3 regions of the Kitasatospora sp. NPDC001175 genome follow, and region 3 is predicted to be linked to each of the others. Evidence: riboswitches for the same ligand, from Rfam matches in the RefSeq annotation. Region 3 holds a riboswitch; each other region holds the start of a gene.

Region 1 (5,006 bases), on a different contig from region 3:
CGCTGCTGGACCAGTTGCTGGCGATCCCTCAGGTGCACCTGGTGGTGGACGGCTACAACGTCACCAAGACCGGCTACCCGACGCTGCCGCTGGAGCAGCAGCGGATCCGGCTGCTCGGCGGGCTGGCGATGTTGGCGCAGCGGACCCAGGCGGAGGTCACCTGTGTGTTCGACGGGCAGGACCTCGACGTGCCGGTGATGATGGCGCCTCCGCGCGGCGTCCGGGTGCGGTTCAGCCGGACCGGGGAGACGGCGGACGAGCTGATCCGGCGTCTGGTCCGGGCCGAGCCGAAGGGGCGTCCGGTGGTGGTGGTCTCCGCCGACAAGGAGATCGCCGACGGGGTGCGGAACGCGGGGGCGCGCCCGGTGTCGTCCGTGTTGCTGCTGAACCGGCTGTCCCGGTCCTGACCAGGAAGTCTGCCCTTCCGGTGGCCCTGTAGGGTCCGGCGTTCACGACAGTCCGGACATTCCCGGCAATATGTGACGGTCCGGTGAATTCCGTGCGGGGGCTGGGGGTTGGCACCGGCGAGGGAGTGGCGCGAATCCGTCATCTTCACTAGGGTCTGGCGTCAAACCTATTTTCCGGAATTCCGCCCGAACGGACGGAGCCAGCAGGAAGAAGGAGCTAGTCCCTTGGCCAGCCACCGCCGTCCCAAGCAGCCGAGCCGCGCACGGGTGTCCGTGCTGACCGCTGCGGCGGCGACCGCGGTCGCCCTGTCGGCCAACGCGAGTGCCCACGCGGCGCCCGCCCAGCCGAGCAAGGACGAGGTCAAGGTTCAGATCGACCAGCTGAACACCGAGCAGGAGCAGGCGGCCGAGAAGTACGACGGCGCCCAGGAGCGGGCCGACCAGCTGCGCAAGCAGGCCGACCAGCTCCAGGACCAGGTCGCCCGCGGCCAGGAGCAGCTGACGCAGCTGCAGACCAGCCTGTCGGCGGTGGCCGGCGACCAGTACCGCTCGGGCGGCATCGACCCGTCCGTGACCCTGATGCTCTCGTCCAACCCGGACGGCTACCTGGAGCAGGCGTCCAGCGCCCAGCAGATCAACCAGACCGAGGCCGACATCCTGAAGGCGCTGAAGGCGCAGCAGGCCCGGCTGGACCAGCAGAAGCAGGAGGCGGCCGCCGTCCTCGCCGAGCTGGACCGCAACACCCAGGAGCTGAACGACGCCAAGGCCCAGGTGCAGCAGAAGCTGCAGGAGGCCAAGAGCCTGCTGAACTCGCTCACCGCGCAGGAGCGGGCCGCCGTCGAGGCGGCCGACCGCGCCTCGCGCGGCGACGCCCGGGCCGACCTCGGCGACCTGCCGAGCGCGGGCGGCTACGCCGGTGTCGCGGTGTCCGCGGCGCTGAGCATGCGCGGGCATGACTACCAGTGGGGCTCGGCGGGGCCGAGCACCTTCGACTGCTCGGGTCTGATGCAGTGGTCGTACGCACGGGCGGGTGTCTCGCTGCCGCGTACCTCGGAGGAGCAGATGGGGGTCGGTGCCCGGGTGCCCTCGCTGGCCCAGGCGCAGCCGGGTGACCTGGTCATCTACGAAGGCGGGGGCCATGTCGGGATGTACATCGGCAACGGCATGGTGGTGCACGCCCCGCACACCGGTGACGTGGTGCGGACGATGAAGGCGGACGCGATGGCGATCGTCACCATCCGCCGGGTCTGACGCCACCGCGAGTCCGGCTTCCCGGCCCGCCGAATTCGTCCTGCGACGCAGGGCGCTTCGGCGGGCCGTTTTCGTGAAAGGCTGTCAGCCGTCGGTATCCGAGCTGTCACGCACGGTCGGTTCACAAATGAACTTGGCATTGACTCAGAATTTTTTCTGACAAGGATTTGAACGGATCACGGTTTCGTTACTAGGGTCAGGACCTGAACCACCGCACAGTCGATCACCCAGCCAGGGTGGCGGCGGTGGTTACCGCCGAGTCCGAGAGGCAGTAGGGGCAGTTCAACTGCCCACGGGGAAGCCCCTGTTGGGGTTGCTGCGGATCGGAGCCGGGGAACCACGTTCCTCGGGGTGAATCGGCGCCAGGCCGGCCGGCCGTCGGGGACGCGGGCCGGTGAGGCGTCGTAGGGCATGTCTTCCAGCCCGAACCCGTCAGCTCACCCGGTAGGCGGACGTAGGAAGAAGGAGTCCGCCTTCGTGGCGTCCCATCGTCGCCCCAAGCCCGCAAGCCGTGTCCGCGTGTCGATCATGACGGCGACAGCCGCGACCGCGGTGGCCATCTCCTCCCAGGTCGGTGCGCACGCCGACCCGAAGCCGACCCTGGATGAAGTCAAGACCCAGGTCGATCAGCTCAACGACCAGGCCGAGGTCGCCAGCGAGAAGTACGACGCGGCCAACGAGAAGCAGCAGGAACTGCAGAAGCAGGTCAACGACCTGCAGGACCAGGTGGCGCGCCAGCAGCAGCAGGTGAGCACCGTTCAGGGCGAGCTCGGCGCCGTCGCCGCCGAGCAGTACCGCAACGGCGGTATATCCCCGACCGTGCAGCTGATGCTCTCCAGCAGCCCGGACTCCTTCCTCAGCCAGGCCGACTCGCTCAACCAGCTCGGCGCCTCCCAGGCCGACGCGCTGAAGCTGCTCAAGGCCGACCAGGAGAAGCTGGACCAGCAGAAGGCCGAGGCCCAGCAGAAACTGGGCGAGCTGGACGCCACCACCCAGGACCTCAAGGCCCAGAAGGACGACGTCCAGGCGAAGCTGGCGAAGGCCCGGGAGCTGCTCGACTCGCTGACCCAGCAGCAGCGCGAGCAGCTGGCTCAGGCCCAGGCCGCCGCGGACGCCGCCGCCCGCGCCTCCCGTGACCAGAACCGCACCGACCTCGGCGGCAGCGGTGGCGGTGGCACCAGCACCGGCGGTGGCGGTGGCGGTGGCGGCACGGTCCACGTGCCGGCGTCGGGCTCGTACGCCGCCCGCGCGCTCGCCTATGCCGAGAGCCAGATCGGCAAGCCCTACCAGTGGGGTGCCGAGGGTCCGAGCTCCTTCGACTGCTCGGGTCTGATGGAGTGGTCCTACGCGCAGGCCGGCGTCTCGATCCCGCGCACCTCGCAGGAGCAGGCGTCGGCCGGCACCAACATCGGCACCGACATCTCCAGGGCCCAGCCCGGTGACCTGGTCATCTTCTACAACGACATGCACCACGTCGGCATGTACGCGGGCGACGGCCAGGTCGTCCACGCCCCGCGTACCGGCGAGAACGTCAAGTACATGCCGGCCACCGTTCTGCCGATCGCGGCCATCATCCGCGTCTGACCTCTTCGCGGTTCCGTCCGCAGGCCCGGCCCCGTCTCCGAGGGGCCGGGCCTGCGGCGTTCCCGGACTCGTCGAGCTAATGTCCGATTAGTGGTCAAATATTCGGTGTTGCAAGGGTTTGGACTAGATCCTCCGGACTCGCTAACGTCTGCCCCCGGACGTTAGCCGAGGACGAATGGAGCAGCCGCCCCGATGTCGATGCACCGCCGTTCCCCCCTGCAGGGCACGCAGCGGCTGGCCCGCGCCCTGGCGCTCACGGCAGCGGCCACCACTGCACTCGGCATGACGCTCGGCGGGCCGGCCCAGGCGGCCCCGGGCGCACCGGGGGAGCCGCCGTCCAAGCAGGAGGTCAGGGCTCAGGTCGACCAGCTGTACGAGGAGGCCGACCGGGCGGCGGAGCGGTTCAACGCCGCCCAGGAGTACCAGAAGCGTCTGCAGAGCGAGGCCGACGGCCTGCAGGGCCAGGTCGCCGCCGCGCAGGACGAGCTGAACCGGCTTCGCGGCGATCTCAATGCGGTGGCCGCCGCCCAGTACCGGGCCGGCGGCATCGACCCGGCCGTCGCACTGATGCTGGACACCGATCCCGCCGGGTACCTCGCCCGGGCCCGCAGCCTCAACCAGGCCGCCGAGCGGCAGAGCGCCACCGTCCGGCAGGTGATCGACCGGCAGCTCAGGCTCGACCAGCGCCGTGCCGAGACCAGCGCCAAGCTCGCCGAGCTGGAGGAGGCCCGCCGTACCCTGGCGGAGAGCAAGCAGCAGATCCAGCAGCGGCTCGACCAGGCCCAGCGGCTGCTCAACACCCTCGGAGCGGCGGAGCGGGCCGGGATGGCCCTGGAGGACGCCAAGGAGGCGGAGCAGCGCGCCACCCGCGGCACCGACCGGCTCGACCTCGGCGACCTGCCCGCCCCCTCCGACCGTGCCGCCGCCGCGCTGGCCGCCGCCACCTCCCGGATCGGCTCGCCCTACGTGTACGGATCGGCGGGCCCGTATGCCTTCGACTGCTCGGGTCTGATGTACTGGAGCTGGCGGCAGGCCGGAGTGACCCTGCCGCGCACCTCGCAGGCGCAGATGTACGCGGGGCGGCGAGTGAGCCTGAGCGAGGCACGACCGGGAGACCTGGTGATCTTTTTCAGGGACATGCACCACGTCGGCATGTACGCCGGCGGCGGGGTGGTCGTGCACGCGCCCCACCCGGGGGCCAGGGTCCGCTACGAGAGCGTGAACGCGATGCCGGTGGCCGGGGTGGTGCGGGTCTGAACACGGACCACGAACCGCTGGTCACCGACCTGCCCCGGCCGACCGGGGCAGGTCGGCCCTTGCTGTCCCGGCGCGGCGCGCTGCTGCTGGCGGCCGGTGGCCTCGTACAGCTGTCCGGGGCCGGGGCGCGCTCGTCGGCCGGTACCGCCGAGGGGGTCGCTGCCGCGGGCCCGCCCGTCCGGCCGCGGATCGAGGCCCTGCTGTCCCGGCGGGCCAAGGCGCTGCTCGGTTCGGACCCGGCCGGGCTGCTCGCGGACGTGGCCCCGGAGGCCAGGGATGTGCAGCAGGAGGTGCTGGCCCGCTGCCGCGACCTCCCGTTCGCCGACCTCTTCTACCGGATGACCGACTTCACCGAGCCCCGGGACGCCGACCGGATCACCGTGGCGGCCGATCTCGGCTACCGGCTGCGCGGTGTGGACGACCACCCGGCGCTGCTGGGCCGCACCCTGGAGCTCGTCCGCGGTGACGGCGGCTGGCTGCTGGCCAAGGACGAGCCGACCGGGGCCG
Region 2 (5,006 bases), on a different contig from region 3:
TCGGCCCCGCGCGCCGGTGCCCCGCCGCCCAACCCTACGGGGTCGGGCGGCGGGGCACCGATCACGAGCCATCCGTGTCAGACCTCATCCGGTCGGACGCAGGTGTCAGCCGTCGTGCTGACCAGCCCTCGTACGCACTGTGCTTACTACTCCGCGGCGCGGAAGCGCGGGAAGGCCGAGCGACCCGCGTACTCGGCGGCGTCGTCGAGGATCTCCTCGATGCGCAGCAGCTGGTTGTACTTGGCGACGCGCTCGGAGCGGGCCGGGGCACCGGTCTTGATCTGGCCGCAGTTGGTGGCGACGGCCAGGTCGGCGATGGTGACGTCCTCGGTCTCACCGGAGCGGTGCGACATCATGCAGCGGTAGCCGTTGCGCTGGGCCAGCTCGACGGCGTCCAGGGTCTCGGTCAGCGAACCGATCTGGTTGACCTTCACCAGCAGTGCGTTGGCGGTGCCGGTCTCGATGCCCTTGGCCAGGCGGGCCGGGTTGGTGACGAACAGGTCGTCACCGACCAGCTGCACCTTGTCGCCCAGCTTGTCGGTCATCGCCTTCCAGCCGTCCCAGTCCTCCTCGTTCAGCGGGTCCTCGATGGAGACCAGCGGGTAGTTGGCGACCAGGTCGGCGTAGTAGTCGATCAGCTCGGCGGAGGAGAGCGCCTTGCCCTCGAACTGGTAGGCGCCGTCCTTGTAGAACTCGGTGGCGGCGACGTCCAGGGCCAGGGCGATGTCCTTGCCCGGGGTGTAGCCGGCCTTCTTGATGGCCTCGGTGATGAGGTCCAGGGCCTCGCGGTTGGAGTCCAGGTTCGGGGCGAAGCCGCCCTCGTCGCCCAGGCCGGTGGACAGGCCGCGCTCCTTCAGCACGGCCTTGAGGGTGTGGTAGACCTCGACGCCCCAGCGGACGGCCTCGGAGAACGACTCGGCGCCGATCGGCGCGATCATGAACTCCTGGATGTCGACGTTGGAGTCGGCGTGCGAACCGCCGTTGAGGATGTTCATCATCGGAACCGGCAGCACGTGCGCGTTCGGGCCGCCGAGGTAGCGGAACAGCGGCAGGTCGCTGGCCTCGGAGGCGGCGTGCGCCACGGCGAGGGAGACGCCCAGGATCGCGTTGGCACCGAGCGAGGACTTGTCCGGGGTGGCGTCCAGGTCGAGCATGGCCTGGTCGATCAGGCGCTGCTCGGTGGCGTCGTAGCCGACCAGCTCCGGGCCGATCTGCTCGATGACGGCGAGGACGGCCTTCTCCACGCCCTTGCCGAAGTAGCGGTTCTTGTCGCCGTCACGAAGCTCCAGGGCCTCGAAGGCGCCGGTGGAGGCGCCGGACGGGACAGCGGCACGACCGGTGCTGCCGTCGTCGAGGCCGACCTCGACCTCGACCGTGGGGTTGCCGCGCGAGTCGAGAATCTCACGGGCTACGACGACATCAATGGACGGCACGAGGCATCTCCTAGCGGAAGCAGGTCCTACGGACAGGGGGTGCAGTCTGCGGACGATTGCGGAGTCGTTACGACCAGAGCCTAACCGCACCGGGCCTCCGGGCCACGCTGCCCTTGGCTCCGTCTCAGCGTGTGGCCGCTCTACCAGCCGGTAGTTCACCTGAATGACCACAAGCGCGACAAGTGGGGCCGTTTCCGCGACGCGGCGGAAACGGCCCCTCATGCCACCTGGGGTCAGCCCAGCTTGAGCACCTGACCGGGGAGGATCAGGTTGGCGTTGCCGCCGATGGTGGCGCGGTTGACGTCGTAGAGGTGCTGCCAGCCACCGGAGAGGTGCTGGGCCTGGGCGATGCCCGACAGGGTGTCACCCTCCTTGACGGTGTAGTCGCCGGTGGCGGCGCTCTGCGTGGTGGCCGCGGCGGACACCGGGCTCTGCGCCGGGGCCTTCTCGGCGGCGCCGCCCGCGAACTGCTCGTAGATGCTCTGGTGGCTGGTCCAGTACCAGCCGCCGCTCTTCTGGTACCAGTACTTGCCCGACTCGGCGTCGTAACCGGCCTTGCCCGGGAAGGACGGAGTGGCAACCGTGCGCGAAGAGTCCTGGGAGGACTGGCTCTTGTAGCTCTTGGTGCTGCTCTTGCTGCCCGAGGAGCCCGAGCCGGAGCTGCGGGTGTGGCTGCTGGTGTCCACGTCGGCGGCCGAACCGCCCCTGGACAGACCTGCCTTGACGGAGCAGACCGGCCAGGCGCCGGGACCCTGCGAGGCGAGGACCTTCTCGGCGATCGCGATCTGCTGGCCCTTGCTCGCCTGGTTGGCCTGGCCCGCGTACTGGCCGCCGCCGTAGGCCTTCCAGGTGCTGGAGGTGAACTGGAGTCCGCCGTAGAAGCCATTGCCGGTGTTGATGCTCCAGTCGCCGCCGCTCTCGCAGTCGGCGACCTTGTCCCAGGCCGACACGGAGGCGGCGTGTGCGCCGGTGGCGGTGAGCAGCGGCAGCGCTAGACCGACGCCGGCCACACCGGCAGCGGCGATGGCCTTCTCGGCCTGGGTCTTGCGACGATGACGGCCCGAACCGGTGAACAGCATGAAGGTGTCCTCTCCGCACGCCTGCGAGGTGAGCTGTCGGGTTCGGACCGGGAGGTTGGCCCGGCCGCGGCGAGCGGGACAGGAACGCTTCCTGCCCTGCCGACGCGGCTTCACCCCAAGCCGTGGGAACGGCGACGAAACCTGGGTCCCCCGCCCTTGCCCAAGGGTTCTGGTCGGTGTCCCGAGGCGTGATGGGCAAGGTTTGGCGTTCCACGCAACGGGGTTCGCAGCTGCGAACTCATCGGAGACTACGCATACCGTCACACCAATCACAAGCTCATATCCCGTACATCACACGAGAATTACGCTGTGTTTATATGCGCCCACAAACGATGTGACTTTGTCCGGTTTGATGCGCATTCAGAGATCGACAAACGGGGACAAGCCCGACACGCCGTCAGCTCGACACGCCCGGTTCGCCGGGTGTCCGGAAGGCGGCGCGGACCATGTGGCACATCTCACCGAAATCCCGAGAATGACTTCTGGATTACGGGGAAGATCAGCCCTGTCGCGCGGTAAAGGAAACCGGGAGTTCGCGCAGGCCACGCATGATCAGACCGCCGCGCCAGCGCAGTTCGGCGCCTTCGGCGGCAAGGGTCAGGTCGGGCAGCCGGGTCAGCAGGGTCGCCAGCGCGATCTGGCCTTCCAGCCGGGCCAGCGGAGCGCCGATGCAGTAGTGGATTCCGTGGCCGAAACCCAGGTGCGGGTTGTCCTTCCGGGCCAGATCGAGCGTGTTCTGCGCGGCGAACCTGGCCGGGTCGCGGTCCGCGGCCGCCAGCACCACCAGCACCGGGTCGCCGACCGGGATCTCCACCCCGCCGATGGTCAGCGGACTGGTCGCGAACCGCCAGGTGGCCAGCTCCACCGGCCCGTCGTAGCGCAGCAGTTCCTCCACCCCGGTGGCCAGCAGCTCCTTCTCGCCGCGTGCCACGGACTCCTGCAGCAGCGCGCGCTGCCCCGGGTTGCGCAGCAGCGCGTACAGACCGTTGCCGATCAGGTTGACGGTGGTCTCGAAGCCGGCGAAGAGAAGGATGAAGGCCATCGCGGCGGCCTCGTTCTCGGTGAGGTGCTCGCCGTGGTCACTGGCCCGGATCAGGCCGGAGATCAGGTCGTCCCCGAGGTCGGCCCGCTTGCGGTGGATCAACTCGGCCAGGTACGAGCGCATCCGCTTCACCGCCCGGCCCACGCCGCCGCGTTGGCCACCGTGGTGGCGGATCATCATGCCGGCCCAGTCCCGGAAGTCGTCCTGGTCCTCCGGCGGGACGCCGAGCAGGTCGCAGATCGCGTAGATGGGGAGCGGGAAGGCGAACTCGTGGATCAGGTCGGCCGAACCGCGTGTGGCGAAGCCGTCGATCAGCCGGTCCGTCAGCTGCTGCACCCTCGGCTCGAACTCGGCCACCCGGCGCGGGGTGAACGCCTTCGACACCAGCCGGCGCAGTCGGGTGTGGTCCGGCGGGTCGATGTTCAGCAGGTGGGTCATCAGGTCGGCCTGCCGCTCCCCCGGGATTCCGACCCGGCCGCTGCGGTGCGCCTGCTCGCTGTGGTGGGCGGGGTTTTTGGACAGCCTGCCGTCCGCCAGCGCCTGCCGGGCGTCCGCGTACCGGGTGACCAGCCAGGCCTCCACCCCGCTCGGCAGCGTGGTGCGGTGCACCGGGCTGTGCTCGCGCAGCCAGGCGTACGCGGGGTAGGGGTCGGCGGCGAACTCCCAGGTGAAGAGCTCGGGCTGCGGGGTGGAGTCGGGCGTTTCCGGCATGTCTCGACGGTATCCGGCGGCGGGCGGCCGGCTCCACGCGGGCGGCCGGCTCCACGCGGGCGGCCGGTGGCTCCGGGACGGCGCCCCATTGCCCCGGGGACGCGCGGATAGGGGACGGACAGGGGGAAGGAGGGGCTGTCTGCGGACGGCGCGTAGCTGACAGAGTCGTGACGTCCGGATTACGCCGCTGCGCGGCGGACTCCCCCGCCCGTGCAGGAGTGAGCCTGGTCACCTGCCGGGTAATGAGTGTCGCGGAGGGTCGAGCAGTGCCTACGATCCTCCGCAATGACTCTGATGGATGGCAGCGCGGGGCCGTCCACGGGGAGCGGCTCAAGGAGGAGCAGGCCATGCGGGTAGCCGGGGCAGTGGTGGTCATCGCGGTACTCGACGGTGGGTCCGGAGACGGTCTGGCCCGCCGGTTCGCCGCCGCTGGCGCCGCCGGGATCATGGTCGCGGACCTGCACGCCGGTGTCGCCGAGGACCTCGCCGCCGAACTGGACCGGCCCGGCTGCCCGGTGGTCGGCGTGTGCAGCGACATCCACCAGCCCAGCGACGTCGCGGCGCTGGTGGACACCGCCGCGAAGCACCTCGGCCCGATCGACCTGTTCTGCATCGCGGGCCCCGACGGCGAGCGGATCGTCTCCCTCGCCGAACTGCCTGGCCACCTCGACCCGCTGGCCGAGTTGCTCGCCCTGGTCGGCGACGCCATCAGCGAGGTCGTCCCGCCGCAGCGGCGCCACG
Region 3 (5,006 bases):
GGCACCGGCAGGTCCGCGAGCAGGGCGGCGAGGGCGGGCAGGTTCTCCCGCTCGTTGTACGTCGGGACGACGACGGTGACCTTGGGGGAGGAGACAGCCATGATCAGCCCTTCGGGTGCGGGAGGTCGTGGTGGTTTCGGCCGGGTCGCTCAGCCGGCGGTCGCGGACCACGGGTGGCGACGGCCGCGACGGCCGAGGGCGCTGCCCGTTCCCGGGGCCTGGCGGTCCCGGCGGCCCCGGAACGCGCCGGGGCAGCGGCGGACCGGGCCGTGGTGAGGGCTCACGCCGGGCTCACCCCGAGGCTCCGCAGCCCCACCGAGGCGACCTTCGCCATGGAACGCAGCTCGTGCTCCAGTACCTGGCGGCCCTTGCGCGTCAGCCGGACGGGCCGCTGGCGCCCCTGCTCCTCAGCGGCCTCGATCAGCTCCTTGGCCTCCAGGCGGGCAAGTGCCCCGTAGAGACTCCCGGGCCCCAGCCGCTCCCCGACCAGTTCCTCGATCGCCGTGTTGATGGCGTAGCCGTGCAGCGGTCCGTCGGCCAGCACGCACAGCACCAGCGTCTGGGCGTCGTTCGCCTGCATCCGCCGCGCCTCCTTTCCTTGCCCTCCGGCGCCACGCTACTACGCGCCTGGTACTACGCGCCAGGTAGTACGTGGCAAGTAGTACGCGCCGTGTACTCTGCCGTCATGCGTGACACGGCGGCCCCTTCACCTCCTTCGTCGGACCGGCCGCGCTGCGGATCCGGGCGGGGGCGCCGATGCGACGCGCCGGCTGGTGGCACTGCTCCAGGCCGACGGGATCCGCCCGGAACGGACCCCGGACGGTATCCGCACGGCCCCGAGCCGGGTCGAGCAGGTCGACCTGACGGTCCGGCGGGTCTTCGCCGCCTCGGCCGCCCTCGCCGGGGGCTTCGCCGTCACGGCGGGGCTGGCGGCCTCAATCCCGGTCTCCGGAGCGGGGGTTGACCACGAGCGGGGTGGACGAGCCCGCCCCGCCCGTTCAGTGCGGGATGGGCGGGGCGGCGGCGGGGAGGCCCTGCCGCAGGCGCTGCAGACCCTCGGCGATCCGGTCCCGGTCGATCGCGCCGAAGCCGAACACCAGCCCAGGCCGGGTCGGTTCCCCGGCGCTGAAGTCGGCGACGGTGTTCACCGCGACCCCCGCCCGCCGCGCGGAGGCGAGCACCGGTCCGAGGTCCACGCCGGGAGCGGTCCGCGCGCAGACGTGCAGTCCGGCGGCCGAGGGCACCGGCTCCAGCCAGGGGGCGAAGTCCCGGGCCAGAGTGGTGGTGAGCAGCGCGTGGCGGGCGGCGTACTCCCGGCCGGCTCGGCGGATGTGCCGTGCCAGCAGGCCCTCGTCGATGAAGCGGGCCAGTGCCGCCTGGGCGACCGGGTCGCCGTGCCAGTCGGACAGCTGCTTGGCACTGTGCAGCGCCGCTTGCAGCGAGGCCGGGGCGACCAGGAAGCCGAGGCGCAGCGCGGGCAGCAGGGTCTTGGAGTAGGAGCCCACGTAGACCACCCGGCCGCCGGGGTCCAGGCTCTGCAGGGGCTCCAACGGCCGCCCGGTGAAGCGGAACTCGCTGTCGTAGTCGTCCTCGACGACCACCGCGTCGTGCCGTTCGGCCCAGTCCAGCAGGGCGGCGCGGCGGGCCAGCGACATCGGGGTCCCCAGTGGGAACTGGTGCGAGGGAGTGGTGTAGACCAGTCGGGCCTCTCGGGGGAGGGCGTCCACCATCAGCCCCTCGGTGTCCACCGGTACGCCGACCACCCGCGCGCCCAGTGAGCCGAACAGCAGCCGCGCCGGCGGGTAGCCCGGGTCCTCGACGGCCACGCAGTCCCCGGGCTCGATCACCACCCGGCCGACGAGGTCCAGTGCCTGCTGCGCCCCCTGGGTCACCAGGACGTCCTCGGCCGTGGCCCGAACCGAGCGGGAGAGGCCGACATGGCGGGCGATGGCCGCGCGCAGGTCGGCGTGGCCCTCGGGCGGCCCGTAGTCGGCCCGGCCGAGCCCGCTCGGCCGCAGCTCGTCGGTGATCAGCCGCCGCCAGGTCCGGAAGGGGAACAGTCGCCCGTCGGGCGTGCCCACGCGGAAGTCGTAGGTGGGTTCCGGGGATTGCCCCCGGGCGGCCGGCACGGACTGCCAGACCCGCCTCGGCTGTGCCCCGGGGCCGGCCGGCGCACGGCGGGCGGCCAGCGTGCCGACGGACTGCCCGGACACGAAGGTGCCCGACCCCGCCCGGCCCTGGAGGAAGCCCTCCGCGGCCAGCCGCTCGTAGGCCGAGGCCACGGTGTTGCGGGACACTCCGAGCCGGCGGGCCAGCTCCCGGCTGGGCGGCAGCCGTTCGCCGGGGCGCAGCCGTCCGTCCAGCACCGCGTCCAGCAGCTGCCGGTAGATCCGGGCGGCCCGGTCGCCCCGTCCGCCGAGGGTGACATGCACATCCACAATTGGCCCAATCAGATCGATCCGAATTGGAGCTTAGCCAAGGCCAGTTGGTCACGTAGCGTCTCCTCGGACACTCAAGGAGCAGGAGATTCGTACATGACGACTGTCGAGACGACCGTTGAGACGACGGCCGTGGACATGTGGTTCGACCCGGTGTGCCCGTGGGCGTGGATCGGCTCGCGCTGGCTGCTGGAGGTGGAGCAGGTCCGTCAGGTCCGCAGCCGGTTCCGGGTGTTCGGCCTCGCCGCGCACAACGACGGCCGCGAGGTGGACGACTGGTACCGCCAGTGGCTCGCCGAACGGCGGGGCCCGGCCAGGGTGGTGCTGGCCGCCGAACGCGCGCACGGCAGCGAGGTGCTGCGGGACCTGTACACCGCCCTCGGCAACCGGATCCACCTCGAGAAGGCCCCCATCGGCCGAGAGCTGTACCTGGCCGCGCTGGAGGAGGCGGGCCTGCCCGCCGGACTCGCCGACGCCGCCGACGACGCCGGGCTCGACCCGGTCCTGCTGGCCGGCAACCGGGCGGCCCTCGACCCCATCGGCGAGGACCTCGGCGTGCCCGCGATCCACATCGCCGGTCCCGACGGCTCGGTCAATGCGTTCTTCGGTCCGGTGGTGAGCCCGATCCCCCGCGGTGAGGCGGCCGGGCGGCTGTGGGACGGCATACTGCTCGTCACGGAGGCCGAGGGGTTCTTCGAACTCAAGCGCGGCCGCACATGCGGGCCGATCGTCGACTGACGCGCGCCGGCCGCCTCGTCCGCCCCCCCCGGGGGGGGCGGTGGCCGCCGTGACCGCCATGGACAGTCGAGAGATTTGTCCGATTAGGGCACTTATGCAGCATTGTGTCAGTGAATATGGCAATCCATCAGATCTTCACTGGATGTCCATGTGATGCGCATGATACGAACTTGTGTCTTCCGGGTCGATCTGCCTAGCGTTCAGGCTGTTCGCACCTGCGGACCCTGCCGCCGGGACGCCGAGTCCTGTCCACCGGTCGGCCGGACGTCGAGCAGTGCACCGGGCAGGAGCGGGGGAACCAGGTAGTTTGCCGCGCCCTGCTCGACCCGTTCGCGGGCGAGACGAGCGCGGCTAGGGGTGAAGCCGCCGTGTGCGGCCGGGCTACCTCACGGCCCGAACCCGACAGCTCACCTCGCAGGCGTCGCAGAGGGACGCCCCATGCTGACTTCAGGTACCGGCCGGCATCGCCGCGCGCGCCGGAGGCACACCCCGCGGCTGGCCGCCACCGCCGGGATCGCCGGCGCCGGCCTCATGCTGCCGCTGCTGAGCGCGAGCGGAGCCTCCGCCGCGCCCGGCTCCCACACCTACGCGAGCCATGCCGGGTGGCAGGAGCACCACCAGTACCGGCACCAGAACGACTCCGATCAGCACCACCACCAGGCCGGCCCGCACGCCGCGCGGCCCTCCGCTCCGGCCTCGGCCGAAGCCTCGCACGCCTCGCCGTCGCCGTCCGCCCCGGCCTCCCACGCCTCGGAATCCGCGACCGCGCGCCCAGGCGGCGAGTCCCAGGGCTCCCACTCCGTGCGGCCCTCCGCTCCGACTTCGGCCCCGGCGTCGCACACGTCCGCGCCGTCGTCCCCGGCCGCCTCTCCGTCCGCCCCGGCCACGCACGCCCCCGCCCCCGCGGCCACCACCCCGGCCGCGCAGACCGGTTCGAGCTCGGACGCCGTGCAGCAGGTGCTCGGCCTGATCAACCAGGCGCGGGCCGCCCAGGGTCTGCCGGCCTACACCATCACGGCAGGGCTGACCAGCAGCTCCGAGGCCCACAACCAGACGATGGCCGGCGGCTGCGGCATGTCCCACCAGTGCCCGGGCGAGGCCGAGTTGGGTGCACGGGTGACGGCCGCGGGCGTCCAGTGGAACGCCGTCGGGGAGAACATAGGCTACGGCAACGGGGTCTCCACCTCGGCCCAGGACATCGCCGCAATGGCGGTCAGTCTGACCCAGGACATGCTGAACGAGACGCCGCCGGACGACGGCCACCGCAAGAACATCCTCAGCAGCGAGTTCACCCACATCGGCATCGCCGTCTACCGGGATGCCAGTGGAACCGTCTGGCTCACCCAGGACTTCTCCAACTGACCCGTCCGTCAAGGACGTAGGCCGAGGTCGACCCGCCCCCCCGGGGGGCGGGTCGGGCGCCTCCGCCTCGCGGGCGCCAGGCCCGTGGGGCGGAGCGCGCACGGCGGAACCTCGCACGGTCGGGCGGGTCGGCGGTCGCCGGCCCCTCGGCGACGACCCCGATAGCCAAGTGGGGATATTTCCTCAAATATTTGTCGATGTACCGTCATTTCAGTGCGAGGGGGTGGTTAGCGGCCCGGCCCGGGTGGGCAGAATGCATCCGGTTCGTGCTCGTACGCTCCCCGCGTGCGCTGCGCGCCCACTCACGCCGTACGTCCGCCGTCCAGTACCACCGCACGCCGAGCCGCGCCGCCGCGCACTGCACCACCCCGCCGTGCGCGGGCGCCGCTTGCACCGCTCGCGCCGCGCGATCCGCACCGCACCACCCGCTGAACAGCGTGGGGCTCGACGCCGTGAGCTCCGCCGGCC

The links. A riboswitch is a leader RNA that binds a small molecule or an ion and turns the genes downstream of it on or off. The one in region 3 is predicted to bind cyclic di-AMP.
Region 1: linked by a shared signal. The riboswitch ahead of ACWDAK_RS36770 (C40 family peptidase) and the one ahead of ACWDAK_RS37380 (CAP domain-containing protein) in region 3 are both predicted to bind cyclic di-AMP.
Region 2: linked by a shared signal. The riboswitch ahead of ACWDAK_RS14840 (transglycosylase family protein) and the one ahead of ACWDAK_RS37380 (CAP domain-containing protein) in region 3 are both predicted to bind cyclic di-AMP.

Annotation. Positions count from the first base shown of each region.
Region 1 is NZ_JBSFJU010000094.1:3,659-8,664, reverse strand. It holds gene ACWDAK_RS36780 (NYN domain-containing protein) at 1-407, shown strand, start outside; gene ACWDAK_RS36775 (C40 family peptidase) at 633-1,658, shown strand; cyclic di-AMP (ydaO/yuaA leader) riboswitch at 1,963-2,125, shown strand; gene ACWDAK_RS36770 (C40 family peptidase) at 2,187-3,242, shown strand; gene ACWDAK_RS36765 (C40 family peptidase) at 3,435-4,499, shown strand; gene ACWDAK_RS36760 (hypothetical protein) at 4,559-5,006, shown strand, end outside.
Region 2 is NZ_JBSFJU010000016.1:118,697-123,702, forward strand. It holds gene eno (phosphopyruvate hydratase) at 147-1,433, opposite strand; gene ACWDAK_RS14840 (transglycosylase family protein) at 1,667-2,512, opposite strand; cyclic di-AMP (ydaO/yuaA leader) riboswitch at 2,517-2,697, opposite strand; gene ACWDAK_RS14845 (cytochrome P450 family protein) at 3,012-4,265, opposite strand; gene ACWDAK_RS14850 (SDR family NAD(P)-dependent oxidoreductase) at 4,532-5,006, shown strand, end outside.
Region 3 is NZ_JBSFJU010000100.1:10,261-15,266, reverse strand. It holds gene ACWDAK_RS37400 (polyprenol monophosphomannose synthase) at 1-101, opposite strand, end outside; gene ACWDAK_RS37395 (PadR family transcriptional regulator) at 281-580, opposite strand; gene pdxR (MocR-like pyridoxine biosynthesis transcription factor PdxR) at 999-2,432, opposite strand; gene ACWDAK_RS37385 (DsbA family protein) at 2,535-3,176, shown strand; cyclic di-AMP (ydaO/yuaA leader) riboswitch at 3,480-3,612, shown strand; gene ACWDAK_RS37380 (CAP domain-containing protein) at 3,615-4,538, shown strand.